3 regions of the Halomonas sp. KHS3 genome follow, and region 3 is predicted to be linked to each of the others. Evidence: predicted binding sites of a transcription regulator. Region 3 holds the regulator's gene; each other region holds the start of a gene.

Region 1 (9,921 bases), on a different contig from region 3:
ATGCCGGGCTATTTTTGGCCTCGGATGGTATCAACAAACCCAGTGGCATTCGCGTGGTAGCCCCCCAGCGCGCACGGCGTATCAATTCACTAATGATGATGTGCGGGCACTACGACGCCTCGGGAGAGTTCGCATTTCGCGTCGGCCTGCCTGGCAAAAGTGGCGTGGGCGGTGGCATTCTGGCGATTGCACCCGGCCATGGCTCCATCGCCGTTTGGTCGCCGGGGCTGGATGCCTACGGCAACAGTTTTCTGGGCACCCAGGCGCTCGAAATGTTTGTGCAGCGCACCGGCTGGTCGGTTTTTGGGCATTAGCAGGGCAACGCTTTAAGCAACGACCTCAATTTTGTTCAATACCGCCCACAAGCGCTACTGCATTCTCCTTGCATTATCTGAGGAGAATGACAATGAGCGCTTCACCCCTGCTATCTTTGCTGCTACCCATGTCCGCCTTTGCCCTCGCAGCGTCTATTTCGCCGGGGCCGGTCAACATCGTTTGTTTGAGTAGCGGTACGCACTACCCTATTGCTAAAGGGCTTGTTTTTGTAACCGGCGCCACGCTGGGGTTTATCGCGCTATTTTTAGCCATCGGCGCGGGGCTTTACTCCCTGCTGAATGTGCTGCCGCTGCTGGAAGAGTTTTTACGCTGGGCAGGCATTCTGTTTTTACTCTATCTCAGCTATCAACTTTTACAGCACGATGGGCGCTTGCAGGAGAGAGGCGGCGTCAAAGCGCCTGGGTTTATGACAGGTGCCATGATGCAGTGGCTCAACCCCAAGGCGTGGCTGGCGTCTGCCGCTGGCATTGGCGCCTACACCACTGCTAATGAGCCCCATCTGCTATGGCTGTTCGCCGGCCTTTATCTGCCTATTTGCTGGCTATCGCTAGCCAGTTGGGTATATGCAGGCGCTTTTCTGAAACGCTATGTTCATCGTCCTATCATCTTACTGACGATTAACCGCGCACTCGCTATCTGCCTGGCGGCTAGTGCTATTGTCTTACTGGTTGAGTAGCGGGTAGCGGTACTGGTTGGGTGTCGCTGCTACCAGCCGCTTGAACGTCCTTTGAAAGTGGGGCTGGTCATTAAAGCCAGCGTTCAAAGCCGCCTCAACGATAGGTTGCCCTTGTTTTAACGCTTGCTGCCCCAGCTGAATGCGCTGATTAATCAGGTAAGCATGGGGTGTTAGTCCGAAGTGCTGTTTAAAGGCGCGAATCAGGTGCCCAGCACTATAGCCGGACTGCTCACATAGGCGTTCTAGCGATATATCAGCGCTACAATTGGCACGCAAATAGGCCGCGACCTGTTCTAGCGCACTGGGCGCTTGGGGCAATACCGCGGGGGATTCCTGAGCAAGCACTTGCATCATGATGGACAAGTATTCGACTAGCGCCGTTTGCTTATCGCCAATGTCGCGATGTTCATCCAGCAAACAAGCAGCCATATCGCAGTACCCGGCATAAAGCGCTGGCTGGGTAATGACGGCGGTGGCGATATCTTGCCAATACGGCGTATTCAACAGGCCCAATTGGTAACGCAATTCACTCAGCCACTCGGTATCGACGTAGAGCATCATGTACGCCCAGGGCTGGTTCTCGATGGGGTTGCAGGCATGCACCCAGTAGGGGTTCATCATAACGATGTCACCCGCACTAATCTGATGCGTCGCATCGCGATAGCAAAAAGTGCTTTTACCTGCGGTAATGGCCCCCAGCGACCAATGCGTATGGCTGTGCGGCGCATAGCAAACTTGTCGCGCGTCGCTAATCTTGCGCAGCTCCACATAGGGCATACGCGCATCGCGCCAGAAGATAGGTGACGAAATGGTACTCATGCTCTGCTCGCAATAGTTAAAAATAGCGATTCATTACCTACGCTGAACAATAGCACAGCACAAGCACAGTATGGGCCGCTATACTGCTCTATACGCTAGATTGCATAGGAATGCGCAACGCCATATTAGTCAGGAGGACGCCATGGCCAACAGTATGAAAAACCGCAACCACTGGGATGCAATTACCCTTTATGCCCGTATGGGTTATGCCTCCCGCGGCATTGTGTATGTATTAGTGGGTAGCCTAGCAGCGCTGGCAGCATTTGGACAAGGCGGCCAAACAGAAGGCAGTCGTGGCGCCTTAGAACGTTTGCTCACCGCTCCCTTCGGTAAAGTCTTGTTAGCCATTATGGCCATCGGCTTGGTGGGCTACGCTATGTGGCGAATCATCCAGGCGGTTAAAGACACTGACCATCACGGCAACGGCGCCAAGGGGCTGGCAATTCGTGCGGGCTTATTGGCGAGCGCCATTACCCACACGTTGTTGTCTTTTTTTGCCGCCACGCTCATCTTTCAATTTGCGGGCTCTTCAGGTGATTCTGGTGGCGGTTCGCAAGGTATCGCGGGCTGGCTGATGCAGCAGCCTTTCGGGCGCTGGCTGGTAGGTGGGGTTGGCCTCATCATGATTGGCGTAGGCATTGCCCACGCGCTTAAAGGCTACCAGGCAAAATTCGACAAACACTTCGCTATGCCACCACAAACGCAACAATGGGCCTACCCTATTTGCCGTTTCGGCTTAGTGATTCGTGGTGCTGTGTTTGTGATCGTGGGTAGCTTTTTTATCATCGCCGCTTATCAAATCAATCCCAATCAAGCAGGCGGTATGAGCGAGGTGTTTAGCACCCTGCGAAGCCAGCCCTTCGGTCAGTGGTTGCTTGGTTTTGTCGCGCTGGGACTTTTTGCGTTTGGCCTTTACAGCCTATTAGCGGCTGTCTATCGCCGCATTAATCCCGAAGTGTAAGACCTGCATGGCCATAACATCCAAATGCACTAAGTAGTGGTTTGAGCGCATTAACCGCTCGAAGAATATGCTGTGTCTACTCGCCACCCTCTCCTTTCTGGAGACTATTCTTCTGTCCATTCCTATTGAACTGGTATTGACACCCCTGTTGCTGGTGGTGTAAGCCGTGAATCGGTGGCAACCAGCTAAATACCGTAATCTCGCTCGACTTTGGCGATACGGGTTTTGAAGTGCTGGTACCACTGCTGATGGCCTAGCCGCTGAGCTTCTTGATGCTCAGCATGGGCTTTCCACGCTTTAATAGATGCCAAATCGGCCCAGTAAGAAACTGTTACACCCACCTCATTACGGGCAGACTCCACCCCTAAAAACCCCGGCTGCTGTGCTGCAAGCTCAACCATTCTTGCGGCCATTGCGTCATAGCCGTTATCGACCTCGGTGCGTAGTGAAGTGAAAATAACGGCGTAGTAAGGCGGTTCGGGGGTAGTGGCATCACCGGGATTCTTGGATCAGGGGCTTCGAAGCATATCCCATGAAACAAAAAATGTATTCAGGGAGCCCACTGCCAGTTGCTGCCAAACCGTACCACAGGCAGTGGGAAGAGCTGTGAGCCTAGGCGTCATCCTGCGCCTTACCAGGCGTCGCTGCCGTATGCTTGGCTTTCATATCCTTGAACGCTTCCATGATGTCCATGGGCAGCGGGAAAACGATTGTCGAGGCATTCTTGTTGCTCATGTCGCTCATGGTTTGCAGGTAGCGCAGTTGCAGCGCAGCAGAGTTTTCCTGCATGACATTGGCCGCCTCGACCAGTTTCTTGGATGCTTGCAGTTCCCCTTCGGCGTGAATCACCTTAGCGCGACGCTCACGCTCCGCCTCTGCCTGGCGCGCAATGGCGCGAATCATGCTCTCATCCAAATCTACATGCTTAATTTCAACATTGGCGACCTTGATACCCCACGCTTCGGTTTGGGTATCGATGATTTCCTGGATATCGTCGTTGAGCTTATCGCGCTCGGAAAGCATCTCATCCAGATCATGCTTACCCAGCACGGAGCGCAAAGTGGTCTGTGCTAGTTGACTGGTCGCCTGGGTAAAATTCTCGACTTGAATGATCGCCTTTTCTGGATCGACGACGCGGAAATAAAGCACCGCATTAACTTTAACGGTGACGTTATCCTGAGAGATTACGTCCTGTTCCGGCACATCCATGGTAATGACGCGCAGATCCACCACCTCCATCTTCTGAATGGCGGGGATCACAATGACTAGCCCAGGCCCTTTCACTATCTGATAACGCCCCAGAAAGAACACTACGCCGCGTTTATATTCTGGCAGTATGCGAATAGAGGCGGCGATCAACATCACCACCAGCACGACAGGAACTAAATACGAAATAATCATTGGACACCTCGTTTAGCTGTGGGTCGGTTATGTCAGAAAGTGGGCACTAGCGGGGCGTCACATATACCGTTAAGCCATCAAGGCGCACCACCACAAGCTTTTCACCTCGTTTGACTGGCACATCGCTCACTGCGTTCCAGCGCTCGCCATGCAGCCTTACATGGCCGCTGGTCTCAAAATCATCCAGTGCAACCGCATCTGCGCCGATTAACTGCTCCGCGCCAGTGTGTGCCGGACGACGGCGCAGCGTTGCAAAGCGTGTTAACGTCCATAGCATTAGCCCCCCGGACACCAATGCCACACCACCGATTAGTGGTAGCGAAATGGCAAGATGCTCCGCGTCCATCAGCATTACCGAACCAAGTACAAAGGCAATGATGCCGCCAACCCCCAGCACGCCGAAGCTAGGCATAAATGCCTCACCCACCATCAACGCCAGCCCGACCACCATCAGCGCAAGCCCGGCGTAGTTAATCGGCAGCACCTGAAACGCAAACAGGGCGAGCAGCAAGCAAATCAAGCCAATGGTGCCGGGGAACAGGCTGCCGGGATTGGCCAGCTCGAAAACCAGCCCGTAAAAGCCGATGACCATCAAGAAGAAGGCTATGTTGGGATTAGTGATCAGCGATAGCACCTGGGTGCGCCAATCAGGGTCGAAGCGTTCAATGGTGAGGCCTGCGGTCTCAAGCGTAGCATCGCCACTTTCCATGACCACGCTCATGCCGTCAATCTGCTCAAGGAGATCGTCAAGATCGCGCGCCACCACATTGATGACGTTCTGCTCCAGCGCCTCGCTGGCAGTGAAATTGACCGCATTGCGCACGGCCTCTTCAGCCCAATCGGCATTGCGATCATGGCGTTCCGCTAGGCTGCGGATAAAGCTCACCGCATCTTCCATCACCTTGCGTTCCATGGCGCTGCCCTCGCCATCCGACTCCTCAGCCGAATTATCTTCTTCGTCTTCATCGCTGCCGAGCAGCCCACCGCCCATCTGTACCGGCGTGGCCGAGCCGAGATGCGTCGAGGGGGCCATGGCAGCCACGTGGCTACCGTAAAGTAGATAGGTGCCCGCGCTTGCCGCTCGCGCACCACTGGGGAAAACGTACATCACCACGGGAATGTCAGCGTTGAGCATCTCGCGAATCATGTCGCGGGTGGTGTCGACCAACCCGCCGGGGGTATCGAGCTCGACGATCACCACCTCACTGCCCTGCTCGCGGGCTTTATCCAGCCCACGCTCAAAGTAGTCCTTGGTAGCCGGGCCGATGGCGCCTTCAATATTAAGCACCAGAACGCTTGGTGAAGCGCTTTGTGCCATGGCCTGCCATGTAAACGACATAGTAGCCATTAGCAAACTGGCAACCATCAACCAGAGCCAGTGCGGTTTGAGAGAAAGGGTTTGCATACCCACTCCTCGCATTCAACGCCTTGAACATTCCCGTCTGAATCTGCAGCCTATCCATAGCAACATACACAAGGCTATCTACTCAACGTAGCAGCCAAATTGAGCTTCGTCATGAACAACGTGATGGCAGGATTCGAGGGGAAAAGGAGCCTGAACCAAGGCAATGCTGCAAACCAGAGGTGGTTGCAGTATTTTTGAGGAGTCGGTTAGTTCAAGTAATAACCACTAACTTTCCACGTGCCCTCTTCCAAGTGAGGAGTGATGGTTTCCGTAATCTGCGATGATCTGTTTTCAAAACGTGTTTGGAACGTCAAAACCGCGTAGTCATCTCTTGGAGCCCCAGGCATAGAGGTTTCGCGGACAACGCTTACTCGCCGACGCGACTGAACCGCACCAAAGTCACGACGCGCTGCACCAATCGTCCGTTCTAACATGTGCGGTGAAAGCGGCTTTTTTAGTAGTGAAGATGACGATTCCCATGCCTGCTCATACTGACCGCTATCGATGGCTTCTAGCCACGCCAACGCCGCCGCCTCTGCCGCACTCGAGTTTGCCTGCGCTTGGTTAGACAGAATGAGAAGCAAGGTGATGATAAAGATCAGCATTTTCGGCATAACGGGCACTCTCGGCATTTAGCAACGACCAGAGAAATCTCGATGGTCTTAGGTATATATCGGTCATCGTCAGAGTTTCTTTAGGGCTGCAAGATGTATTTGCGTAATCGTTAAACTCCAAGCTGTGCCTGCTTCTCAAACCCTACTCGCTCGTTTACTATGCGCCACCCACCCTATTTCAGTTGCCACTATTAGGTCACTATGTCCGTCAATGCCCTCTATACCGACCTTTCTGGCTACTACGATTTGATGTGCGTGGATATCGACTATCAAGCGCAAAGCCACGCCATTCGCAGGCTGCATCAGATTTTCGGTAACGGCGGAACGACACACCTAGATTTAGCCTGTGGCACCGGCCCACACGTGCGCCATTTTATTGATTTTGGATACGCCAGCAGCGGGCTTGATATTAATCAACCCATGCTGGATATTGCCGCCACGCGTTGTTCAGAAGCACACTTCACGTTGCAAGATATGAGTGACTTCAAGGCCAACGAGCCTCAAGACTTAATCACCTGCTTTTTATACTCAATCCACTACAACGATGGGATTGAAAAGCTAAAAGCGTGTATATCCAGTACTCATTGTGCCCTCAAGTCTGGTGGTATTTTCTGTTTTAACGCAGTCGATAAAGACAAAATCGATAACGCTTTATCTGTTAAACACAGCGCCCAACAAGAAAGCGATTTATTCACGTTCCGCTCGGGATGGCACTACAGTGGCCAAGGTGAAAAGCAGTCGCTTAGGCTCAGCATTGAAAAAGCCAACGCTGAAGGAACACAGCTATGGAACGACGAACACCCCATGGTAGCCGTCAGCTTTGCGGAGTTAAGCGCACTCTTAGCGCCTCACTTTGAGGTTCATGTGTTTGAGCACAACTATGAAAAAATCATCCCCTGGGATAACGCCTCTGGAAACGCTATTTTTGTCTGTGTGAAGGTTTAGTCGTCTTCGACTAGCGGTTCTCCACTTTCTCAAGAAATATCACTGATAACCCCGCTGCAATGAACATTGCTCCAGCGCCCATATTCAGGCCTTGAATTACGCGCGGACGACTCTCCAACCAGCGCGCAAACATAGATGAAAAGAGACCCAGCACGGCGAATATAGCGAATGCCATAAAAGCAAACCAAGCACCTAGCAATAGCGTTTGCAACGCAATCGATCCCTGCGCCGGCGATACAAATTGAGGAATAAATGCCAAGATAAATAGCGCGGGCTTCGGATTAAGCACGTTGGTTAGAAACCCAGTGGTTAAAACCACGCGGTAAGACAAACGACGATGCGATGAAAATGCAATCAAGTCTCTGGAACGTAATGCTTTAATACCTAACCAAATCAAATACCCGGCCCCAATCAATTTAACGGCGCTAAAGGCAACGGCAGAGGTCTGGATAAGAGCCGCCAAACCAAGAAAAGCGACAACCACATGCACCATCAGCCCCATTCCAGCTCCTACGCTGGAGACACAAGCCGCTAGACGCCCCTGGCTAAGTCCACGACTAACGGCGAGTATATTATCAGGCCCCGGCACTAGAATTATTAAAACGCATGCGGCAGTGAAAGCCATCCATGTTTCGATTGGTATCATGTCTCTCTCCTATCCCAAAACTTACGCTTACCCGTATTAATGGCAAAACCGTGCGTGCGCATCGGATGGGGCGTTATGCATTGAACCCTACCTGATACCTCTGCTTGCTTGGGCTGAATCCTGAAGACTCGTAGAACCTGTGTCGCGGGGTCTTTAGACCTCGTCATAAGCGCCGCTTTATAACAGCCAGCTTGCTGGGCAAAGTCTATAGCACACCTAAGATTGGCCTTACCGATACGTTGCTTGCGGTGATCCTTGGAAACAATCACATTTTCAATGATTGCATGCGGTCGACCAGACCAATTCAAATTAGCACACATATTTACGGTACAGGTACCCATCATGCCATTATCAGTGAAGGTACTAACGATGCATCCCCCCTTTATGATATTGAACCAAAGACCCGCGGCAATTCCTCATCCACTACTGAAGTTGCCTCATCCCTGCAAATAAAAATTAATTCACTGCGTCTGTGACCAATGGTCATTTCTCTTTGAATCTAGGAGCCAGTATATGAACGTTCTGATTCAGAAAGGCTTTAACCTTGAGAAGGCTGGGCCTGTCGCTAAGCTATATGAAGAAGCTTTCGGCGCTAAATTCGCGAGCGCAATACCTGACAAGGCTAAGCGCATTCAATTACTCTCCGACTGTTTTGTCCCTGAATTTTCCTTTACTGCCATCTTTGAAGATGAGGTCATTGGGCTAGCAGGGTTTCAGCAGCCCAATGGTTCGCTAACGAGCGGAATCGGGATGAAACAGCTGATAGGCAAGCTTGGAACATTGAAAGGGCTCTGGGCATGTCTGGTGTTCAGCTTATTCGAGCGCAAGCCAAAATCTCAAGAATTGGTGATGGATGGGATTGCTGTCGATAGCCGATTCCGAGGGCGAGGCATAGGTTCCAGACTCTTGGATAGCATTATTGCACATGCCGTGGATAATGGTTTCGAGACGATCCGCTTAGACGTTATCGATAGCAACCCGAGAGCAAGGAGGCTGTACGAGTCCAAGGGATTTATCGCCGTAAACGAAGAGCATTTTCCCTACTTGAAATGGTTAATCGGCTTTTCTGGGTCAACAACCATGGTGTTGAAGGTAGCAAGTTTAACTTAGCAGACAATTCTCGCCCTCTCGAAAGCATATCCCTTCAGAGGTGAGAGCCTAGCGCCTAGATGATTCATAATCGCCATTGTCAGATATTACCCTTCGGCCACACATGGCCGAAATTGCCCCCTTTGTGACCGCTTAACGCATCGTTGGCAGAATGCGTAACAGCTAATCTGTAACCTCACTTCAACACGATGAGATTAGCCATGACCCAGCCTAAAACCGCATTACTATTAATTGATGTTCAAGCCTCGTTCCCTGCCCGCGATTACTGGGTAGAATCACTGGCTCAGGCGTGGCGTCCCAAGCAGCGTGCGGTGCTGAACGCAGCCCAGACCAACGATATACCGGTTGTGCGCATTCTGCATGAGGCACCTGGCAGCCAAGGGGCTTTCGACCCTGACGGTGGCCTTATTCGTCCGCTTGATGACTTTAACGATGAAGTGGCGGTAACCTTTCAGAAACGTGCGCATAACGCGTTCAGCGATACCTCACTAGAAAGCTGGTTACGGGAGCGAGGCATTGAACGGCTGGCGATTAGCGGTATTCGTACCGAGCAATGCTGCGAAACCACCGCACGGGTGGCGTCGGATTTAGGGTTTAGCGTCGACTTTATCAGCGATGCTACCCTAACGTTCCCCATGACACGCCACGGCATCACCTGGTCAGCAGATGATATTAAGGCGCGCACCGAACTGGTACTTGAAGACCGCTTTGCGCGTATTATCAGCACACAAGACATGATCAACGAATGGCAACCCCCCCGTGAGTGAAGAGCAACACAATAGCCAACCGCCATCCACAAGAGCCACCACCTTGCGGGTGGCGGTACTGATGATGCCCGGCCAAGTGCCACTTGATTTGGTTGGCCCACTTCAGGTCTTACAGTGTGCTGACCGGCTTTCGATAGACATTCAGGTGCGCTATCTCGGCCCCAAAGCGGCCATGCAGTGGCTAGGGCCGCTGACCCTTAGCGGCATCGATCCCTTGCCTGAACAGCTTCCTACTCAAGAT
Region 2 (9,921 bases), on a different contig from region 3:
AACCCAATACGGATGATATGCGTGAAGCCCCAAGCCGTACGTTAATGGAAGCACTCTGGCAAGCGGGCGCTAAGGTGCAGGCATTTGATCCCGAAGCCATGGCAGAATGCCGCCGCATTTATGGCGAGCGGGATGACCTGATGCTGGCAGGTGACCGAATTCAGGCAGTGAAAGGTGCCGATGCTTTGGTTATCTGCACCGAGTGGAAAGAGTTTCGCAGTGTCGATTTTGATTGGCTAGCCGACCAGTTGGCTGGAAAAGTCGTCATTGATGGGCGTAATTTGTATACGCCAAGTGCTGTTGAAGAGGCAGGGTTGCGTTACATTGGGGTAGGGCGGAAGAGCCACGATTAGGTGGTGAGCAAAAAAAGATTTAAGTTTAATTTCAAACGGTCGATAGCTATTAACTACTAGGATGATAAATTTCTTCACGGGCAGTGTAAGCAACAGCGTGATGACGTTATAAAAGAGGACGGTAAAGTATGGCTTCCATTTCATCACTTGGTATTGGCTCAGGCCTGGATCTCAACGGCTTATTGGATCAGTTACAAGACGCTGAGGAAAAGAAGCTTGTTCCGCTTGCGGCGCGGCAGGAAACCCAGCAGACCAAGATTTCCGCCTACGGGCAGTTGAAGAGCGCGCTCTCGCAGTTTCAAACTGCTGCTGATGCGCTCAATGACAGTGCTCTTTACGAAAGTCTCTCCACTAATGTGGGCGGTTCAGCCATTACTGCCGCTGCTGATGCGGAAGCGCAGCCAGGCAGCTATAACGTTACCGTTGACACTCTAGCCACTCGCGGCACACTTGCTTCAGAAGGGGTGACAGCCGCCGATGAGGCAATCACAGCTGCTGACCAAAAATTAACCCTGAACTTTGCTGATGGTTCCACTCAAGAGGTCGATATAGCGTCAGGCAGCACTCTGGAAGATATTCGCGATACAATTAACGCCACTGAAGATTCTGGCGTGAACGCGACTATCATTAATGATGGTACCAATTTCCGCCTTGCGCTTAGCTCTAGTGAAACCGGCGCAGATGCCTCTATCGCTGATTTCAGTTTTGACGGTACTGCCCCGTTCACTTCAGATACCGCCAATACGCTGCAAAGCGGTACTGACGCAGCGCTTACCGTCAACGGCATTGACATCACCAGCTCCACTAATAAGGTAGAAGGCGCTATCCAAGGTGTGACACTTAACCTTGAAGAAGAGGGTGATAGTACGGTCACCGTTGAGCAAGACACCCGCGCTGTTCGCGAGGCTGTGACCAGCTTTGTGGAAGCCTACAATGGCCTTAAAGACAAGATTGGTGATCTCACCAGTTTCAATTTCGAAACTGGCGAGTCGGGTGAGCTATTGGGCGATAGCACCGTCCGTACCGTCGAATCGCGCTTGCGCGGTGTACTGGGTGGGGCTGTTGAGGGTGAACTCTCCATTCTCAGCGATGTTGGCATTTCTCATAAGTACGATAGCGAGCTTGGGTATAGCAAGCTTGAGATCGATCAGGACAAACTTGATGATGCCATTGCTAATAACCAAGGTGCGCTTTCAACCTTCTTCGCAGGCGATACGGATGAGGCGGGTATGGCAGGGCAAATTAATACAGCTGTCGAACAATTACTTAGCTCTAATGGCCGAGTGGAAGGTGCGATTAGCGGGGCTGAAAATCTCAAAGCATCGCTTGTAGAGCAATATACCCGTATGGAGCAATCAATTGAGCAAACGATATCTCGTTACCGCACTCAGTTTGGTCAATTGGATGGCATGGTTGCGCAAATGAACCAGACCAGCAGTTATCTCACCCAACAGTTCGATGCGCTGGATGCGCAGCTAGGTCGAGGCTGATCCACTCTGCCGCCTAACCCCACCCCAAAACGCCTGTGCTAAGCAGGCGTTTTTGTTAGCAAAAGAAAAACAATCAATTTAGCGAAAGAAAAAGCGCTAAAGTTACCCGCTAATCAGCCGATAGGGTTACATATCACAATTGTCAGCGTACCCCCATGCGCTGAATGTTTCAGGTTTAGCCTTTTTACTGAGGAACAGTCAATATGGCGACGATAACCTCCCTTGGCGTTGGCTCGGGTCTTGACCTGACTGGCCTATTGGATCAATTGCAGAAAGCAGAGCGCGGTAAGCTTGCGCCGATTACGAAGCAAAAAGCAGATCAAAGCGCCAAAGTTTCAGCCTATGGTCAACTGCAAACATCGCTGAATGCTTTTAAAGATGTAGTAGGGAAAATAAACGATCCTAAGCTGTATCAAAGCCTTTCTGCCAACGTGCAGGGAGAGGGCGTAAAAGCAACAGCGACAGCCGATGCATTGCCCGGCAGTTATCGCGTTCAAGTTAGCCAGTTGGCCACTGCGGGTACGCTCGCGTCTACCCGCGTTGGCGATCAAGATGCTGCGCTCGACTTACAAGGGGCGACTGCGTTTCAGCTTAGCTTTGGCAGTGGCGATAGTGTCGATATCGCCCTAACAGCCGATAGCAGTCTAAGCGATATTCGTGATGCAATTAATGCAGACAAAGAGTCGGGAGTCAGTGCCTCTATCATCAATGACGGTACGGGCTATCGATTGGCATTGAGTTCCAAGGAAAGCGGCGCTGAGGCCTCAATCAATAGTTTTAGTTTTGTTGATGGCGGTGGTGTAGCTGTGGCTGGCCCCTTTAGTGAAGATGCGGCTACCCAGCAGATGGGCAAAGATGCTGTATTGAAGGTAAATGGAATTGATATCACCAGTGCCAGTAACCAAATTGAAGATGCTATTCAAGGCGTTACACTCAACATTGCAAGTTTAGCGTTGGAAGATGGCGAGACGGCTACCAGCACGGTAAGCGTTGAGCGCAACACCCTAGCGTTGCGCGAGGCGGTAGGCGAGTTTGTTAAAGCCTATAATAGCTTGGAAGGAACAATTAATAACCTTACAAAATATGATAGCAAAACCCAAACTGCCGGTAAGTTGCTAGGAGACAGCACGGTACGCACCATTGAGTCTCGGTTGCGCAGTGTGATGATAGGTAGTGTTGCGGAAGGTGAGTTTTCTACCCTTAACCAGCTAGGCATTACCTTGCAGCGTGACGGTAAGCTAGAGCTCGATGAAGACAAGTTAAGTGATCTGGCGGCCAAGAGTCCCGACGCGCTCAGCGATTTTTTTGCTGGCAAAGATGAAGCGAGTGGCATGGCAGGGCAGCTAACCACGACGTTAACCAACTTATTAAGTGACAATGGAACTATCAAAGGTGCCATTACGGGAGCGGAAAATCGTGTAAAAAGCTTAGATGAACGCTTTGAACGCATGGAAAAGACGATAGAGAGCACCATCGCCCGCTATCGTAAGCAGTTTGGTCAGTTAGATGGCATGGTCGCCCAAATGAACCAAACCAGCTCTTACCTCACCCAGCAGTTTGATGCACTTGACGCTCAGCTAGGTCGCAAGAAGTAACGTTAACCAGAACCCAGAATGAACAAACGGCCTCCTATACTATGAGGCCGTTTTTGCAAGAGAAGCGCAACAATCATTATGTTTGCTAAAAACACTACTTGCATCACCTCTCAGTTACCAACTTTTACATCTTTTTTTACCACTTCCCCTAAAGAACCCCGCCGCGCTGCCGTTAATTAATATAACGGCACACAAAGTGGCCGAAAAGCGGGCCTTCAAGGCCAGTGTCCATGCAAGGAGATACACACCATGTCAGTGATCAATACCAATATCACAGCGATGATCGGCCAGAACAACCTGGCTAAATCACAGAATTCCCTGTCTACCGCTATGGAGCGTTTGTCCTCTGGTCTGCGCATCAACAGCGCTAAAGATGACGCCGCTGGCCAAGCCATCGCCAACCGCATGTCTTCACAGATCACTGGTCTGTCACAGGCTCAGCGTAACGCCAACGACGGTATCTCCGTTGCGCAAACCGCTGAAGGCGCCCTGAACCAGGTAAACGACAACCTGCAGCGTATCCGTGAGCTGGCCGTTCAGTCTCAGAACGACACTAACTCTGCTGATGACCGTGCTTCCATTCAGGACGAAATCGATCAGCGTCTGACTGAGATCAACCGTATCTCTGATCAGACTGACTTCAACGGCGTTAAAGTGCTTGCTGACGACCAAAGCCTGTCTATTCAGGTGGGTGCCAACGACGGTGAGTCTATCGACGTTGCCTTGGAAAAAATCACTGCTGGTACTCTAAACCTTGCCAGCTTCAATGTTAATGGCCCACAAGGTACTTCGACTGATCTTGCTGCAGCTGGTGGTGCTACAGCAACTGCAGCATTTGAAAAAGCATACGGATCCTCAACTGCTGTTGTAGGTAGCTCTGTCAATGACTTCGCAGCTGACCTTGCAACAAAACTAGGTGTGTCAGCCGGTGCCATTACAGTAGATACGGGTTCTGCCAAAGTTGATGAAGCCGGTAATTGGTATGCTGAAGTTAACATTGAAGCTCAAAATGAATCAGAAGTTACAGCCCTTAAATTGCAAGGCTTTGATATTGCAGGTACTGGCGCCGCTAATGCTCAGGACTTCAGCGTAGCGCTAGAGCCTTCCGAGGCCGACATTACTACTGATCAAACGGAAGCTGCGTTTACCGTTGCTGGTGGTGAGTTGTCAGCTAAAGACCTGTTGAACGGTGCAACTGCTAATCCGATGGAGCAGCTTGATAGTGCTCTGAAGCAAGTCGACGAGCTGCGTTCTGGATTAGGTGCGATCCAAAACCGTTTCGAGTCTGCGATCACCAACCTGCAGACCAACGAAACCAACCTATCCGCTGCTCGGTCACGTATTGAAGATGCTGACTACGCAAGTGAAGTCGCTAACATGACCCGTGCTCAGATCCTGCAACAGGCTGGCACCTCTGTACTGGCACAGGCAAACCAAACACCGCAGAACGTACTGTCTCTTCTGGGATAATTTTTAGTTAAGACAAGTACATATAAGGCAGGCCTATGGCCTGCCTTTTTTGTTTAAAATATTTACTTATAATTTTCATTCTAGTCTCTATTTGCAAAATATTTCACGGTGGCTGTGTCTTTTTTTAGATTTATTGATTAGCATGAGAGCTATGGTTATGTGCATATGCTGATTATAGTGAAGGTGTTTGATGAGTAATATTAATAATTTGAAGAAAAAAGCAATCGAGTTTTTAGATGATAAAAACTATCAAAGTGCTTATGACGTTTTTGCGACACTTGATAATATCGGCGCTTGTGATGCTAAGGATTACGCAAAATACTCGGAGGCATCTTATTTTCTAGGGCTATATGATGAAGCTGAGGAGTATTTGCTGAAAGGGTATGAAGTTGAAAAACGTAATCCTGGTATTTGCTACGGATTAGCTTATTTGTTGAGTAAGAAGGGGAAGAATGAAGATGCACTTATTTTTGCAGAAGCGGCATGCCGATTAAAGCCAAAAAAAGGTGAATATCTTTCACTTAAAGGCAATATATTGATGTCATTGCATCGTTATAAAGATGCATTGTCTTGTTATGAAAAAGGGGTTTCTATAAATCCAAATAGTTTTGCATTACATAATAACCTAGGGAATGTGCTCAATAGCCTTGGGCGATTAGAAGAAAGCCTTGCAGTATACAAAAAAGCCATCTCGTTTCCTGACAGTACCTCACTTGCGTGGTCAAATTATTTAACAACTGCGCATTATCATCCAGAGATTTCTGAAGCTAAACTGCAAAAAATATGTATGGAATGGGGTAGAAGTTTTGATTTAACAGAAACCAAAGAGTTTAACGTTTTATTAAAAAAAGAAAAAAAAATTCGTATTGGCATGATATCTGATGGTTTTCGTAGCCATCCTGTAGGCCATATGATAATTTCAGCATTAGAAAACTGTTCTTCATATCAATTTGATTTTTACTTTTATAGCTCGAATAATCATTGTGATGATGTTACTGAGCGTTTTAAAAATATCGCCAGTAAATGGCAAGTAATTGACCACTTAGAAGATTCAGAATTTTGTTCACTCGTCGTTTCTGACTGTGTTGATATTTTTGTTGACTTGTCAGGCCATAACTCCGGAAATCGAATGATGGCTGTGGCCATGAGAGCAGCGCCACTTCAGATTAAATGGGTTGGTGGGCTGATAAATACAACAGGCGTTAAAGCTATCGATTATCTTATCTCTGATAGTATTGAAACACCATTAGGGGTGGATGATCGATATGTTGAAAATTTAATTCGATTGCCAGACGACTATATATGCTACTCTCCACCTGTGTATGCTCCTTTAGTATCTTCTTTGCCTGCGATTAAAAATGGGTTTGTTACTTTTGCATGTTTTAATAATGGTAAAAAGATAAATGACGTTGTAATTAGTCGTTGGGCAGAGATTTTACATCGAGTGCCACGTTCAAAGTTATATTTAAAGAGTATTCAATATGAATCGAAGGAGATGAAAGATCATATTGAGCTAAAAATAAAAGACTTAGGTATATCAGCTGATCGATTAATTATTGAAGGGCCATCCCGCCATAGAGAATTACTTGCCTCGTACGAAAATGTAGATATTGCTTTAGACCCTTGGCCTTATTCTGGTGGTTTAACGACTTGTGAGGCTTTGTTAATGGGAGTTCCTGTTATCACGCTTCCTGGGCCAACTTTCGCCGGAAGACATAGTGCCACCCACTTAGCCAATGCAGGTATGCCGGAGCTAGTAGTAAATAGTTGGGAAGATTACCAAGAACGTGCTATTTCGTTAGCCAGTGATTTAGATAGTCTTGCTACTATTAGGCAACACTTGCGTCAGGCCTTATTAGAATCGCCTGTATGTGATGCCACTCGTTTTTCAAGACACTTTACTGATGCGATGCGTGCCATTTGGCAGCGCCATTGCGAGGGAAAGCAGCCAACTGCTTTAACGTTCGATAAAACGGGGCAGGCACAATTTACAGACGAAGAAACACCCGTTGATGTTATTTATGCAGAAAATTTCGAAACCGAGGCAGACGAGTTCAGCTGGTCTTTACCTAGCAAGATTATAGTGTTAGATAACGGTTCAGAGCTTATCCGGCAGCAAAGTCTTGTAAGCCTAAGGAAGCTAAAAGCCTTTGGTATTGTTTCATTCGACCCTGCTAGCAGAGTGGAAAACCCGAATCAATTCGAAGGTAGCGACGACGTACAAGTTTTCCCACATGCTGTGCTTGGGAATGGTACCACAGCGACGCTTTATGCGTGCTTAGATCCAGCATTGAGCAGCACCCTGGAACCGCTGCCAGCGGAACAACAGTACGGAGCTAACCCAGCAGGTGCAAGCGTGCTTGCTAAGCTTCCGATCAATACCATCGCGTTAGATAGCATCGAAGGGCTGGAGAGTCTGGATTGGTTAATTCTAGATGATCTAAGCGACGCCACTGCAATCCTTGAAAACGGCGAAAAAGCTCTTAAAGATACGCTAGTCACTCAAGTGCGTATTGCCTTTCAGCCAACGCATAAGCATCAGCCTAATTTAGCTGAAATTCAGCATTGGATGTCACGCCACGGCTTTCGTTTCTATCGTTTCAATAACCAACAGCACTTAAGCCACCTGCCGGATAGCGTATCTGCAGAAATTCGCCAAGCTACCGAACTTCAAAGTGCCGATGCCATTTTCCTGCCCACTCACGAGCGGCTGGCTGAGCTGAGTGAAAACCAGCGCTCCAAACTGGCTTTTCTGTTGCATACCGTGTATGGCATTACAGATATGGCATATGAGGTGCTGGTTAAAGTAGATGAAAAAAAAGCAGAAAAATACTTATTTGAAGAAAGACTGCTGAACCCCAGTATTGATGAATCCAATACTGATAGCCTGAAGGAGTCTAGCCCTAGATTGGCGTACTCCCCGGCCAATAGTGAGCAATTAGTGTCTGATAGTGCATCGACATATAATGATACGCTGAATGGTGATGCTGAGTTACCACAAAGCGACGTCCAAGAATCAGCGCATAATGATGTTGCACGTAATTCTAATCTTACGAAATCTCAGTTGCATAAGAAACCCACAGCCTTATGGGAACTTGATGGGCCAATCTATGTGATTGATATTGGTGCAAACCCTATTGATGGCACCCCTCCTTATGCAGGGCTGCTTCAGCGTGGTTTGGTTAATCTGATCGGTTTCGAACCACAAAAAGACGCTCTTCAAAAGCTTCTAACAATGAAGGGGCCGAATGAAACGTATTTGCCCCACGCTGTTGGTACTGGTGAGAAAACTAAACTTTATATTTGCCAAGCCTCGGGCATGACTTCAACGCTAAAACCTAATAATCAAGTGCTAGATCATTTCCAAGGCTACCCAATTTGGGGGAAAGTTAAGTCGATCGAGGAAATAGATACTGTCCGGCTGGATGATGTCAGCGAAATTAAAAAAATCGACTGGTTAAAAATCGATATTCAAGGCGGCGAATTGAATGTATTTAAAAATGCTGTAACTAAACTAAAAAATGCACTGATTATCCAAACTGAAGTGAATTTTATACAGCTTTATGAAAATCAACCACTTTTCGCCGAAATTGATCAGTGGATGCGTGCAAATGGTTTTATGCTGCATACTCTTTTAGAGCAAAGGAGGCGCCTCTATGCCCCGATGAAAATCAACGGTGGAATTCATCAAGGCATTAATCAGCTGACAACAGCAGATGCTGTATATGTGAAAGATATTAATCGAATGGGTGAGCTTTCAGAAGATGCAGTGAAAAAGATGGCATTTATTCTACATGAGGCTTATGGCAGCATCGATTTTAGTCTTAAGTTGCTACAGAGTATCAGCCCAGAGTTTGGGAAGAAATATGTAGCTAAAATGAAAAGTTATTTGCCAATTAAGATGAAAAATATAAAAGGCCGGGAGTTGTTTCGTTCGCCTGAAAAAAAGATTATTCATATTTGTTTTAATAATATTCACATTCAGCCTTTGGTTAATACGCTAGCTGATGAAAGATTACTAGATACTGAACAATATATTTATGTAGAGAGATGTCGCTCAATACCAGGGTATGATGTTGATTTATCCAACAATAATAAAGCTATTTTTTTCGATTTTGAAAAAGACTTTGAAAGTGTGCTTAATAATTGTCTGAATGACGCAGTTGAAGGTGTTTTATTCCATGGGATTTTCTTTGAATGGCAGAAAAAAATTGTAAAACATATAGGCCTTAAAAAGAAGTTGGTGTGGATTATATGGGGTGGTGATTTATATTGTTGTGAAAAAGAAGATAATAACATGGCTGATTTAGTGAAAAATATAGACTGTGTGGCGACAGTTACATCTTCAGATTACGATGTTTTTGCTCGCATTTTCGGGAGGAAACCACACTTTGATTTTTTATATAAGTTGCCATTTGATGAAAATAAAGCTATAGAAAAGAAAGAGAAAATTATCATTGTTGGTAATAGTGGAGATGTTGGCAATAATCACATTGATATTTTGAATATTCTTTCTAAGAAAAAAGATATCGTTAATTATAAAATATTTATACCTTTTTCATATAATGTGTCTAATGAGTATGCTGGCTTTATTAAAAAACATTTGACGTCATGTGGTTTAGAAAAGAATACATATTTAATCTGCGAGTTTATGAGTAAAGAGGATTATTTCGCGTTAGTATCTAAGGCTGAAATTCTTGTTACTGCTCATGATAGAGCACAAGCAGGAGCTACGATTAATGCAGCTATTTATTATGGTACACACGTTGTACTTAAGGAGAAAATAATACACCATAACAGAAGAATTATAAATCCAATGTGGAAGCGTATAAAAGCAATGGGTGTCAATGCTGTTGATTTAGAAGAATTTTCTAAACTAGTAGGGATTGGAGAGATAAAAGATAAAAGTAAGGATGAAGTTTTATTGGAAAGAAAAAAACTTCTTTCTGCAAGGGGAGAAGATAGTGTAATAAATAAACTCAAAGACTTACAAGATTACTTACGCGAAGAGGG
Region 3 (9,921 bases):
TGATGATACAGCGCTAGCCGAGCGCATGAAAGCAGTATCAGCCGCCTCACCGCCTCCCGGCGGTGTCAGTGAAAGCAGCAGCACAAAGAGCGTGATTAGCAGCGTCAGCACATCCAAATAGCTGGTTAGCCAACCCTCGTCACCATCGCCTGGCGACGGCGTCATTTCCAGTGCGTGGCGCGTATCACGGTCAAGCATCTGGCCTACCCCTTCGCCGCCGCACTAACCGACGAATCAGGCCTTGGTTTGACGCTGTTATCACGGATCTCATCGTGATAGTTAGCTACAAACGAGTTGAGGGTCTCTTCAATAAACGACGGCAGGCGGCGCTTGGTAATCAGCGAAATACCTTCCAGCACCATGTTCATGGTAATCAGCCGCTCTTCGGTGCGGCGCTCGAGTTTCACCGCAATCGGCTTAAACACCAAGTTGGCGAGTAAAATGCCGTAGAAGGTGGTGAGCAGGGCCACCGCCATGCGCGGGCCGATCACCTGCAGGTCGCCTGCGTCCATGACTTCCAGCATATTGACCAGCCCCACCAGGGTGCCGATCATGCCAAATGCGGGTGCGTAGGTGGCCATGGTACGGAATATTTGTGCCTCAGCATGCTCACGCGCTTTAAGACGGGCAATGCGCCAACGCAGCATGTCAAAAATTTCATCCTCTTTGGTGTTGGCAATGACCAGTTGGATCCCGGTACGCAAAAACGGGTTTCGGGTATGCTCCAACTCGCGCTCGACAGCACGTACATCGCCCTTAAACCAGAGTCGCGACATATCCACCAATTCGCGGATATCGTCACGCATATAGGTATTTTCGCGCCGGAATACCAAGCCCACCAACCGTACGACACGCAGCACCTCTTTCAGCGGATAGCTGATAAAGGTTGCCGCTAGGGTACCGGTCACCACAATGGCCAAACCCGGCAAATTGATAAAACTTTCAGGGGACTCTGCGGTGAAAAACAGCACGCTCACCAACAGTAGTATGCTGGCAAATATGCCTATCAGCGTCGAAGGGTTCATCCACGGCTCCTTGCCGGTCACAAGTGAGTAAAAAGAGGTGTTATGCCGAGTCGTGTAAACGCGCGCGTAAGCGGCTGACGGCTTGGCTGTGCAGTTGTGAAACGCGTGACTCCGTGACGCCCAACACAGCCCCTACTTCCTTAAGGTTGAGTTCTTCTTGGTAGTACAGCGCCATTAGCAGCTTTTCACGCTCTGGCAGCGCTTCAATTGCCTCAATCAACGTTTGTCGTTGCTGGCCGTCTAGCAACTGCTCGAACGGTGAATTAGCCAATTCATTATTGCTAGGCTCGCCACCATCGGCCACCAGCTCTTCAAACGGCAACAGTTGACCACTGTTGGTGTCGTTGAGGAGCTGCTGATACTCACTCAACGGCATTTCAAGGTGTTGGGCGATTTCGTTCTCTTCTGGTGCCCGTCCGAGCTGTTGCTCTAATTGACGAACGGCACTGTCAACCGCTCGCGCTGAGCGGCGCACGCTGCGGGGCAACCAGTCGCGGGTACGTAATTCATCCATCATTGCACCGCGAATACGCTGACTGGCAAACGTCGCGAACGTTGCTCCCTGGGTGGCATCGAAGCGCCCCAGTGCTTCCAGCAGCCCTACCATCCCGGCTTGAATAAGGTCGTCGAGCTCAATGCTGGCTGGCAAACGGACCTGAAGCGTCAAGGCCTGACGTCGTACCAGTGGCATGTATTGCGTCAACAGCTCACTCTGTTTGATCCTGCCTTGTGCTGTGTACATCCTCTCGCCTCGCGTCTATCCAGCCTTCACTGATAGTTCACAATCATTTGCAGCCCCTGGACACGAACAGGCCGCTGCCCCGGACGTAAAGCGAAGCGAAAATGCAACGGCGCATCCGCGGCAAACCCCGCCAGGGCAGTGGTAGTCCCCCGCATGCCAGCTAACGCAACGCACTGCTCAGGATGGCACAGCCAAGCGTTTAATAACGCACCAGGGGGATATTGAAACTGCCAATGAATACGCCCGAGCTGTGCTGACTCCACATTGTTAGCAGCAGCGGGTGGGGTAGCGTTTTGACTAGCACTTGCCCTATCACTCATCGCTACCATCAGACCTGGTATCTGGCTGCTCCAGCTACCGGGTGTCGCCTGAGCGTTTCCCGTTAACCCTGCTAGTAGACACCCTGTCAGCAGTACTGGGCTCAGTAGCAGTCTCCCTCTTAATAGCCAGCTTAGCATGCTTGGTCTCCTCAGCAGAGTGCGCTCATCGTGCAAGTACCAACAGCTCCATATTTAAGTAGTAATCAGCTGCCTCACGCAAGTTATTGAGCAACCCTTGACGCGGCAAATGCGGCTCGTGGAGCGCCAGCAAACGGCGCGGCCCGCCACGCTCATGTAATTGACGCAAGGTACGGAACATGGAAGCAAAGGTATCGGCATCGCTACTGATCCACAGTGCCCAACGGCTGTATTGATCGCAAAGTTGGGCTAGGTCGGCCGTTTCGGCCATGACGATATGAATATCCCAATCCTCAGGATCACCGGCCCAGCTTCGACCTAACGTCGACCACTGCCCTAATCTTGCTTTAACCTTGTTCACCTGGGCTGCACCACTACCTGGTAGCCCGACCACAATAAGCGGAATTTTGGGCTGGTGCGCTACCACCGTTGCTGGCTCTTCCACCGCTGCAGCTGTCGGCGTTAACAGAGAGGTAGGCTGTTTAGATTCCGGCACGTGTTCTGCCGCCGCAACATCAACTGTACCCTCAGCTTGCTGCTGTTGGCGCTGCAGGTTTGCCCACTTGCGTAGACCCGATGCTTGATCCTGTTCGCTCACACCACGCCCTCTCGACTAACACTGCCCATTTGACGAATCGCATCTCGTGCCATAAAGGCGTAGACCAGTGCATCAAGCATGCCGGTATCGCGGCGGCGACGGCTGTTGCCTAACAGGTTGAGCAGATCGCCACGCAGCGTCTGCGCCTCCTCATCATCAGCAACATCGAGATGCCCGGCGACCGATGCCACACCGCTGGCCATCAATAGGCGAACTTCAGCATTTAGATCCCCGCTATCGGCCTCTTTTAACTGCTGCCACGCGCGACGCGTCAAGGCGGCCAAGCCTTCGCTTTGCAGCTGGGTTAACAGCAGTGAGAGCACCTCTGCTCCTAGCCGAGCGGGGGTAAGCCAGTAGCGGCGCGCCACTACTTTGGCGCTTTCCGGATCGCGAACTTCACCGAACCAGGCGAGTAGAGCCGTGCCGCTGGCGTCCTCGACTTCGGCGTAGGCAGTCCACAGTTGCACCGATTGGCCACGAAAACGCACGCCCACATGGTGCGTTAGCACACTGTCACTAAATAGCTGGCGGATAGATTGACGTTCGTGGTGAAAGCGTAACCGATGACTGGGGGCCACTTGGCTGACCCAGGTCAAGTGCTCAGCTTCCAGCCACGCTAGTGCATCCGGTTCAGGGAAGCGCGGCAGTAAGTGCACCGCTACACCGCTCGATGCCGACAGCGCGGCTAAGCGTGGCTGCCATCCTGCGGCGTGGCGATGCTGCAGCCAGGGTAGCGCCAGCCAGGCACCATCCGTGTCCAGGCCAATGTCCGGCATTGCCCAGTCGCAGCCGCGCTCATTGCGCCGCGGAAACCACGCCATCCCTAAGGTGGTCTTTGCCGCTGGATAACCGGCAAGTAATGCATCCAAATGCGTTTCCTGCAAACGACTAGGCAGCGAAGCTAGGTTCCAGATCTCTTCTAATTCCGCAAATCCCGTGACACGTTGGCGCAACCTCGCCAATAGCGACGACAAACGACGCCCTTGGCCCAGGACATCCCGCGACCAGCGCGGCATTCCCATCGGCGCATCGGCACTTTGCACCCGTTCACGCTGAGGAGTCGCGGTACTCAGCGCTTGATCCACTAGCGCATCGGGGGCGGCAAGGGCCATATCTTCGGGCACCTGCTGACCATTAGAACCAAACAGGACGCGCATCCCGTGACGCATAATAATATCTAACACTGGAGCCAGACGTCCCGCCTCATCCTGTTTGGTGATAATACAGTCATCTAACTCTGCGCCCGCCGCCCGCGCGGCCTGACGGTAGCGCAGCACCACTTCTTCGAGGGTTTCCGGTTGGCTGGCAGCATTGAGTAGCAGCACCAAACGTACCCGCGAGCGTCCTCCTTGCAGGTGGGCAATCTGCTCTATCACCCGCTGGTCACGCTGACTCATGCCTACGGTGTCGATAATTACCCACTGCTTGCCCTGCAGGCGGCCCAGCAAATCGTCGATGGGCTGTTCGGCATCCAAGGCGTACATCGGGGTATCCAGCAGGCGCGCATAAATGCGCAACTGCTCATGGGCACCGATCCGGAAGCTGTCGGTGGTAACCAGCGCTACCGGGCGCGTGCCGTGGCGCATCACAAAACGAGCGGCCAGCTTGGCGGTGGTGGTGGTTTTACCTACCCCCGTTGGCCCCACCAGGGCAACAATGCCGGTTTGGTCGAAAAAGCTTGCTTCATCGTTGAGTACGTAAAGGCGATCCATTAACTGCTGTCGCAGCCACTGCAGTGGGGCTTCGCTATCGCCGTCTAACCTGGTTAGCGATGCAGGCAACCCAGCCAGCAGTTCATCGGCAATTTCGCTGCTAAAACCCACATTCCATAGCAGTTGACGCAGCCGTGCAGCCGTTCCGGTGGGCGCTGCTGGCGATGGTGAAGCAGTATGGGTTGACTGGCTGTTTGCCAGCAGCGCTCGCATATCCTGCATTTCGCGCAGTAAGCGCTCGCTCATCGCCTGCATGGGGTCTTGCGCTGGGGGTGCTGTCGGCGTTTCGGGTGGTGCAGGTTCTGGTGAGGGTTCAAAGTGGTCGATGGCTTCATCCGCCATCGCTAAAATTTCAACGCCCCCTTCGGTACGCCGATTTGCGACAATCAAGGCGTCTTCACCGAGCGTTTCACGCACTTGGCGCATCACATCACGACTATTGGCTCCCACGAAACGTCTAACGCTCATGATTTACCCTTGCCTGTTCTGAAAATGGACGACGCTAGCCTATCACGGCGTGCCATCTTTAACGTCCGCCGACCACTGTGGTCACTCTTAATGTGCGATCGTCGGGAATTTCAGCCTGGGACAGTACCGACATATGGCGTAACCGGCGACGCAAGAAGCGCGACAGCACCGCCCTTAGTGAATGTTGCACGACCAGCACCGGCGGCTCGCCGGAACTTTCGTGACGCTCCAGCGCCTGCTGGGCCTGGGTCATCAGCGTTTCTGCCAACCCGGGCTCCATGGCGCCGTTGCCATTCATGGCCTGTACCAGCACTTGTTCCAGTTGAGCATCCAGCCCCATGACATTGAGTGTCTCCTGCCCCGCAAACCACTGCTGGACAATGGCGCGCCCCAGCGAGACTCGCACCAGCGCCGTCAGCTCATTAGGATCTTTTTGCTGTGTGGCGTACTCGGCCAGGGTATCGAGAATAGTGCGCATGTCGCGGATAGAGACATCTTCGTCAAGCAGGTTTTGCAAGATGCGCTGCAGTACCGTCAATGAAATAGCTTTGGGGATCACCTCTTCGACCAACGCTTTTTGATCATCGCCCATTTTATCCAGCAACTTCTGTACTTCCTGACGGCCCAGCATCTCGGGTGAATGACGGTGCAACAAGTGGTTCAAGTGGGTCGCTATGACGGTACTGGCATCCACAACGGTGTAGCCATACACCTGGGCATGCTCACGCTGGTTGCTATCAATCCAGACAGCGGGCAAGCCAAAAGCGGGATCCTGAGTATGGGTGCCCTGCAGCTCGCCCGATACCTGCCCGGGGTTAATCGCTAGCCATTTACCTGGTTGTGCCTCGGCGCGACCAATCTCGGCGCCTTTCATGGAGAGTACATAGGCGTTCGGCGGCAGCTCCAAATTATCACGGATATGGACGACCGGCGGCAGGAAACCCACTTCTTGGGCAAACTTCTTACGTACGCTCTTAATGCGCCCGAGCAGCTCGCCTTTTTGACGCGAGTCCACCAGCGGGATTAAGCGATGGCCCACTTCCAGGCCAAGCGTATCGACCAGTTGCACATCTTCCCAACTCGCTTCGGGAGTCTCCTGTAAAGGCACCGGTGCCGCGGCAATCTCCTCCTTGACCAACGCCTTCTCTTTTTGGCGCGTTAACAGCCATGCCAGGCCAGCCAACAACGCGGTAAAGAATAGAAATACGAAATTGGGCATGCCAGGTACCATACCCAGCATGCCCATCACCACGGCAGCCAAAATCAGTACCTGAGGATTAACGAACAATTGGCTAAGCATTTGCTGGCCAATATCTTCGTTCGTATCCATGCTGACCCGGGATACTGTGACACCCGCGGCGGTGGAGATCACCAAAGCAGGGATTTGCGCCACCAGGCCATCACCAATCGCCAACAACATATAGGTCTGACCAGCAGCGCCAAAGCTCATATCGTGCTGCAGCATGCCAATCATCAGCCCGCCGATGATATTGACCACCATAATCACCAAACCGGCAATGGCATCGCCACGGACAAACTTACTTGCGCCGTCCATGGAACCAAAGAAATCCGCCTCTTGAGAAACCTCCGCGCGGCGCTTTTTGGCGTCTTCTTCGCCGATCAAGCCGGCGTTCAGATCGGCATCGATGGCCATCTGCTTACCAGGCATTGCATCCAGGGTAAAGCGCGCACCCACTTCGGCAATACGGCCAGCACCTTTGGTGATAACCATAAAGTTGATGATGACAAGAATCAGGAAGACCACTAGGCCAACAGCGAAATTACCGCCGACCAGAAACGCCCCGAACGCTTCAATGACCTTACCCGCAGAGGCGCCGCCTTGGTGGCCCTCCATCAGCACCACACGGGTAGAAGCCACATTGAGCGACAGGCGCAGCAGCGTAGTAAATAGCAACACGGCAGGAAACGCCGCAAAGTCCAGCGGCTTCTGCGTAAACATGCTGACCAATAACACCATAATGGCCAGAGCGATGTTGAAGGTGAAGAGTAAATCCAGGGCGAAGGGAGGCAAGGGCACAATCATCATGCCCAAAATCATGAGGATGAGCAGCGGCCCGACCAGCAGCTTCATGCGCACATCACCCATCCAGTCGCGCCGACCTACTAGCTGACTCAAGCCTTTCATGGTTGCGCCTCATTACCACCGGCGCCATGCCCGGGGCTTTCCATCTCCGGCGGAACCGGCAGGTTATCGGGGGTTGGGGGCACCTCGCCTCCTTGTTGTGATACTTGCTTGAGGCGGTAGGCCCAGGCCATTACTTCCGCCACCGCGGTATACAGTTCGGCAGGTACTTCTGCATCTAGATCGACGTGATGATACAGGGCCCGCGCCAATGGTGCTGCCTGCAAGCGAGGCACGCCTGCCTCTTCAGCGATTTCGCGAATGCGTACAGCCACTGCGTCGGCGCCTTTTGCCACCAGCCGCGGGGCGCCCATACTGCCTTCCTGATAAGTCAGTGCTATCGCGTAGTGCGTAGGGTTGGTGATGATGACATCCGCTTCGGGTACTTTGCTCATCATCCTGCCCCGCGCCATGGCCTGCTGCTGCTGGCGAATGCGCGCCTTCACATGCGGGTCGCCTTCGGACTCTTTGTGCTCACGCTTAATCTCTTCCTGACTCATGCGCAGCTTCTTAGCATTGTCCCAGAGCTGGAAAGGGACATCGATCAAAATGACCACGATCAACACCAGCACCATTAGCCCAGCTGCCTGAGCCGCCATGCTTAAGGCATTGGTTAGCGCTTGCTGGATAGGCTGATCCATTAGCGCCATAAATTTGCCGATGTTGAAATACAAAAACGTCGCAGCCACGCCCCCTACCAGAAACGATTTGGCAATCGCTTTTGCCAATTCGATCAGAGCCTGGGTGGAGAAGATACGCTTTACGCCCTTAATAGGGTTTAGCTTGGAAAACTTGGGCTGCATCGATTTACCCGATATCAGCCAGCCTCCCATCAGCCCAGGGGCAACTAATGCAATGATGGCTAACAGTAAAAACAGCGGCATCATGGCAAATAGCGTGCGCTGACCAAGGTCCAGCGCATTGACCAGCATCGGCGTACTTTCCATTGCCTGGCGGCGCTCAAACAAGAAAGCTTGCTCCATCACCGCACCCAGCTGGTCGTAGAGCATGTTGCCCATGCTATAGAGGCCAATCACACCACCCAGCAAAAGTAAAAACGTATTTAACTCGCGGGAACGGGCAACTTGGCCCTCTTCACGGGCTTTCTCTTTCCGCCTGGGCGTGGCCTCTTCGGTCTTTTCCTGGTCGCTATCGTTATCTGCCATACGGGTATCCGGCCAGGTGAAGCAAAGCTTATCACGTATTCAGCCGTCCATAGGGACGGCTGAATGGCGTACTTGCGTGCCCAGAGGGCGTTTAATAACGCATCTTAGAAGCCTAATTCGTCCAATAAGTCGTCTACTTGATCTTGCCCAGAGACTGTATCAGGGACATTATCCTTCACTTGCGGCCCATTCAAAAGCTCTTCGTTACGCCGTGCACTGTCGCTTTTCCACTGATCCTCGGCCTTGCGCTGCAGCGTTTCTCGTGCATGGGCGCCCGGCGCGTTATCGATCAACACTTGCACCAACTGATGTTCGATCTCATGGATCACGTCCATCATCTTCTTAATCACTTGGCCGGTCAGGTCCTGAAAGTCCTGAGCCATCATGATTTCCATCAGTTCTTTGTTAGTCGCTGAAACCACATCGGGCACTTCGCTAAGATAAGTGCGTGTCTCGACAACGAGCGCTTTCGCCTCATCCAGCTCTTTCGGTGCTTCAAACCACTCGGCCCAGCGTTTATCCAACGCTTCCGCCCGGTCTGACAACTGATCCTGCAGCGGCTGCGCACGGTCAACGGCATTGAGCGCTCGATCTGCTGCCTGCTCCGTCATGGTGGCGACATAGTGCAAGCGGTCGCGTGCATCGGGGATGGCTTCGGCCGCCTTCTCAATCTCTTTATCAAGCCCCAGTTCACGCATGTTTTCGCGCAGCATGCGCGTCAACTTACCGATGCGATGAATTAAGTCTTCGGCGGCTTGTTCGGACGATTGGGCAGAATCGGACTGCTCATTCTGGCTCATAACGTTGTCTCCTCGTTAACCAAGCACATAGGCCCAGTTGCTCACATACCCAGTTTGTCGAAGATCTTATTGAGCTTTTCTTCGAGGGTAGCGGCAGTGAACGGCTTGACGACATAGCCGTTAGCGCCCGCCTGAGCAGCCGCTATAATGTTCTCTTTCTTCGCTTCTGCGGTCACCATCAACACAGGAAGGTCTTTCAAGGCGTCATCCTGACGGATCTCCTTGAGCATCTCCAGGCCATCAAGGTTCGGCATGTTCCAATCGGAAACGACGAACTCAAACTTGCCGGCACGCAGCTTATTGAGCGCATCTTGTCCATCTTCGGCTTCATCCACGTTGGTGAAGCCCAACTCCTTAAGCAGACTACGTACGATCCGACGCATGGTGGGAAAGTCGTCTACAACCAGGAAACTCATATTCTTATCTGCCATGGGTCATCCTCTAATCAATCAGTATATGGCACAAGGGCGACTGAAAAGTACAGTCAGGGGTTTAAAACGGCTACTTTGAAACGGCTCTTTCAAAACGGTTCTTCAGAATTCCTCCCACTCTTCGTGGTCGCTGCGCTGCGAGGCTGGAGCTGGAGCTGGAGCTGGGCGACGAGCTTGCTGGTCGGCCCTAGGCGCAGGCATAACGTCCGTTGCTGGCGATGAGGAAGGCAGCGCCTGATGGGACGCCCCCTGCATACCTAACAGCTTAAACACGGCTACGGCTTGCTCCAACCGGTTGGCCTGTTCCTCAAGGGAGGCCGCCGCCGCAGAGGCTTGCTGTACCAGCGCGGCATTTTGTTGGGTGACTTGATCCATCTG

The links. Region 3 encodes FliA, which starts transcription of late flagellar genes. Its sites were predicted from a motif close to CTAAAGTTNNNNNNNNNNCNGCCGATA; they were not measured.
Region 1: the regulator FliA is predicted to act here: its motif matches at 6,270-6,296, upstream of RO22_RS14080 (DUF4019 domain-containing protein).
Region 2: the regulator FliA is predicted to act here: its motif matches at 1,940-1,966, upstream of fliD (flagellar filament capping protein FliD).

The regions. Positions count from the first base shown of each region.
Region 1 covers NZ_JWHY01000005.1:193,216-203,136, forward strand. The annotation lists gene RO22_RS14045 (glutaminase) at 1-314, shown strand, start outside; gene RO22_RS14050 (LysE family translocator) at 407-1,012, shown strand; gene RO22_RS14055 (AraC family transcriptional regulator) at 998-1,831, opposite strand; gene RO22_RS14060 (DUF1206 domain-containing protein) at 1,974-2,792, shown strand; gene RO22_RS14065 (antibiotic biosynthesis monooxygenase family protein) at 2,978-3,250, opposite strand; gene RO22_RS14070 (slipin family protein) at 3,405-4,193, opposite strand; gene RO22_RS14075 (NfeD family protein) at 4,240-5,598, opposite strand; gene RO22_RS14080 (DUF4019 domain-containing protein) at 5,805-6,212, opposite strand; gene RO22_RS14085 (class I SAM-dependent DNA methyltransferase) at 6,414-7,157, shown strand; gene RO22_RS14090 (LysE family translocator) at 7,168-7,803, opposite strand; gene RO22_RS25340 (GNAT family N-acetyltransferase) at 7,800-8,216, opposite strand; gene RO22_RS14100 (GNAT family N-acetyltransferase) at 8,317-8,913, shown strand; gene RO22_RS14105 (isochorismatase family protein) at 9,114-9,680, shown strand; gene RO22_RS14110 (GlxA family transcriptional regulator) at 9,673-9,921, shown strand, end outside.
Region 2 covers NZ_JWHY01000011.1:82,524-92,444, reverse strand. The annotation lists gene RO22_RS20500 (UDP-glucose dehydrogenase family protein) at 1-353, shown strand, start outside; gene fliD (flagellar filament capping protein FliD) at 482-1,843, shown strand; gene fliD (flagellar filament capping protein FliD) at 2,047-3,438, shown strand; gene RO22_RS20485 (FliC/FljB family flagellin) at 3,688-4,908, shown strand; gene RO22_RS23950 (TDP-N-acetylfucosamine:lipid II N-acetylfucosaminyltransferase) at 5,099-9,921, shown strand, end outside.
Region 3 covers NZ_JWHY01000012.1:27,204-37,124, forward strand. The annotation lists gene RO22_RS21415 (flagellar motor protein MotB) at 1-198, opposite strand, end outside; gene RO22_RS21420 (motility protein A) at 204-1,025, opposite strand; gene RO22_RS21425 (RNA polymerase sigma factor FliA) at 1,066-1,767, opposite strand; gene RO22_RS21430 (flagellar protein FlhE) at 1,794-2,225, opposite strand; gene RO22_RS21435 (hypothetical protein) at 2,251-2,823, opposite strand; gene flhF (flagellar biosynthesis protein FlhF) at 2,820-5,003, opposite strand; gene flhA (flagellar biosynthesis protein FlhA) at 5,062-7,149, opposite strand; gene flhB (flagellar biosynthesis protein FlhB) at 7,146-8,312, opposite strand; gene cheZ (protein phosphatase CheZ) at 8,417-9,112, opposite strand; gene cheY (chemotaxis response regulator CheY) at 9,154-9,543, opposite strand; gene RO22_RS21465 (methyl-accepting chemotaxis protein) at 9,646-9,921, opposite strand, start outside.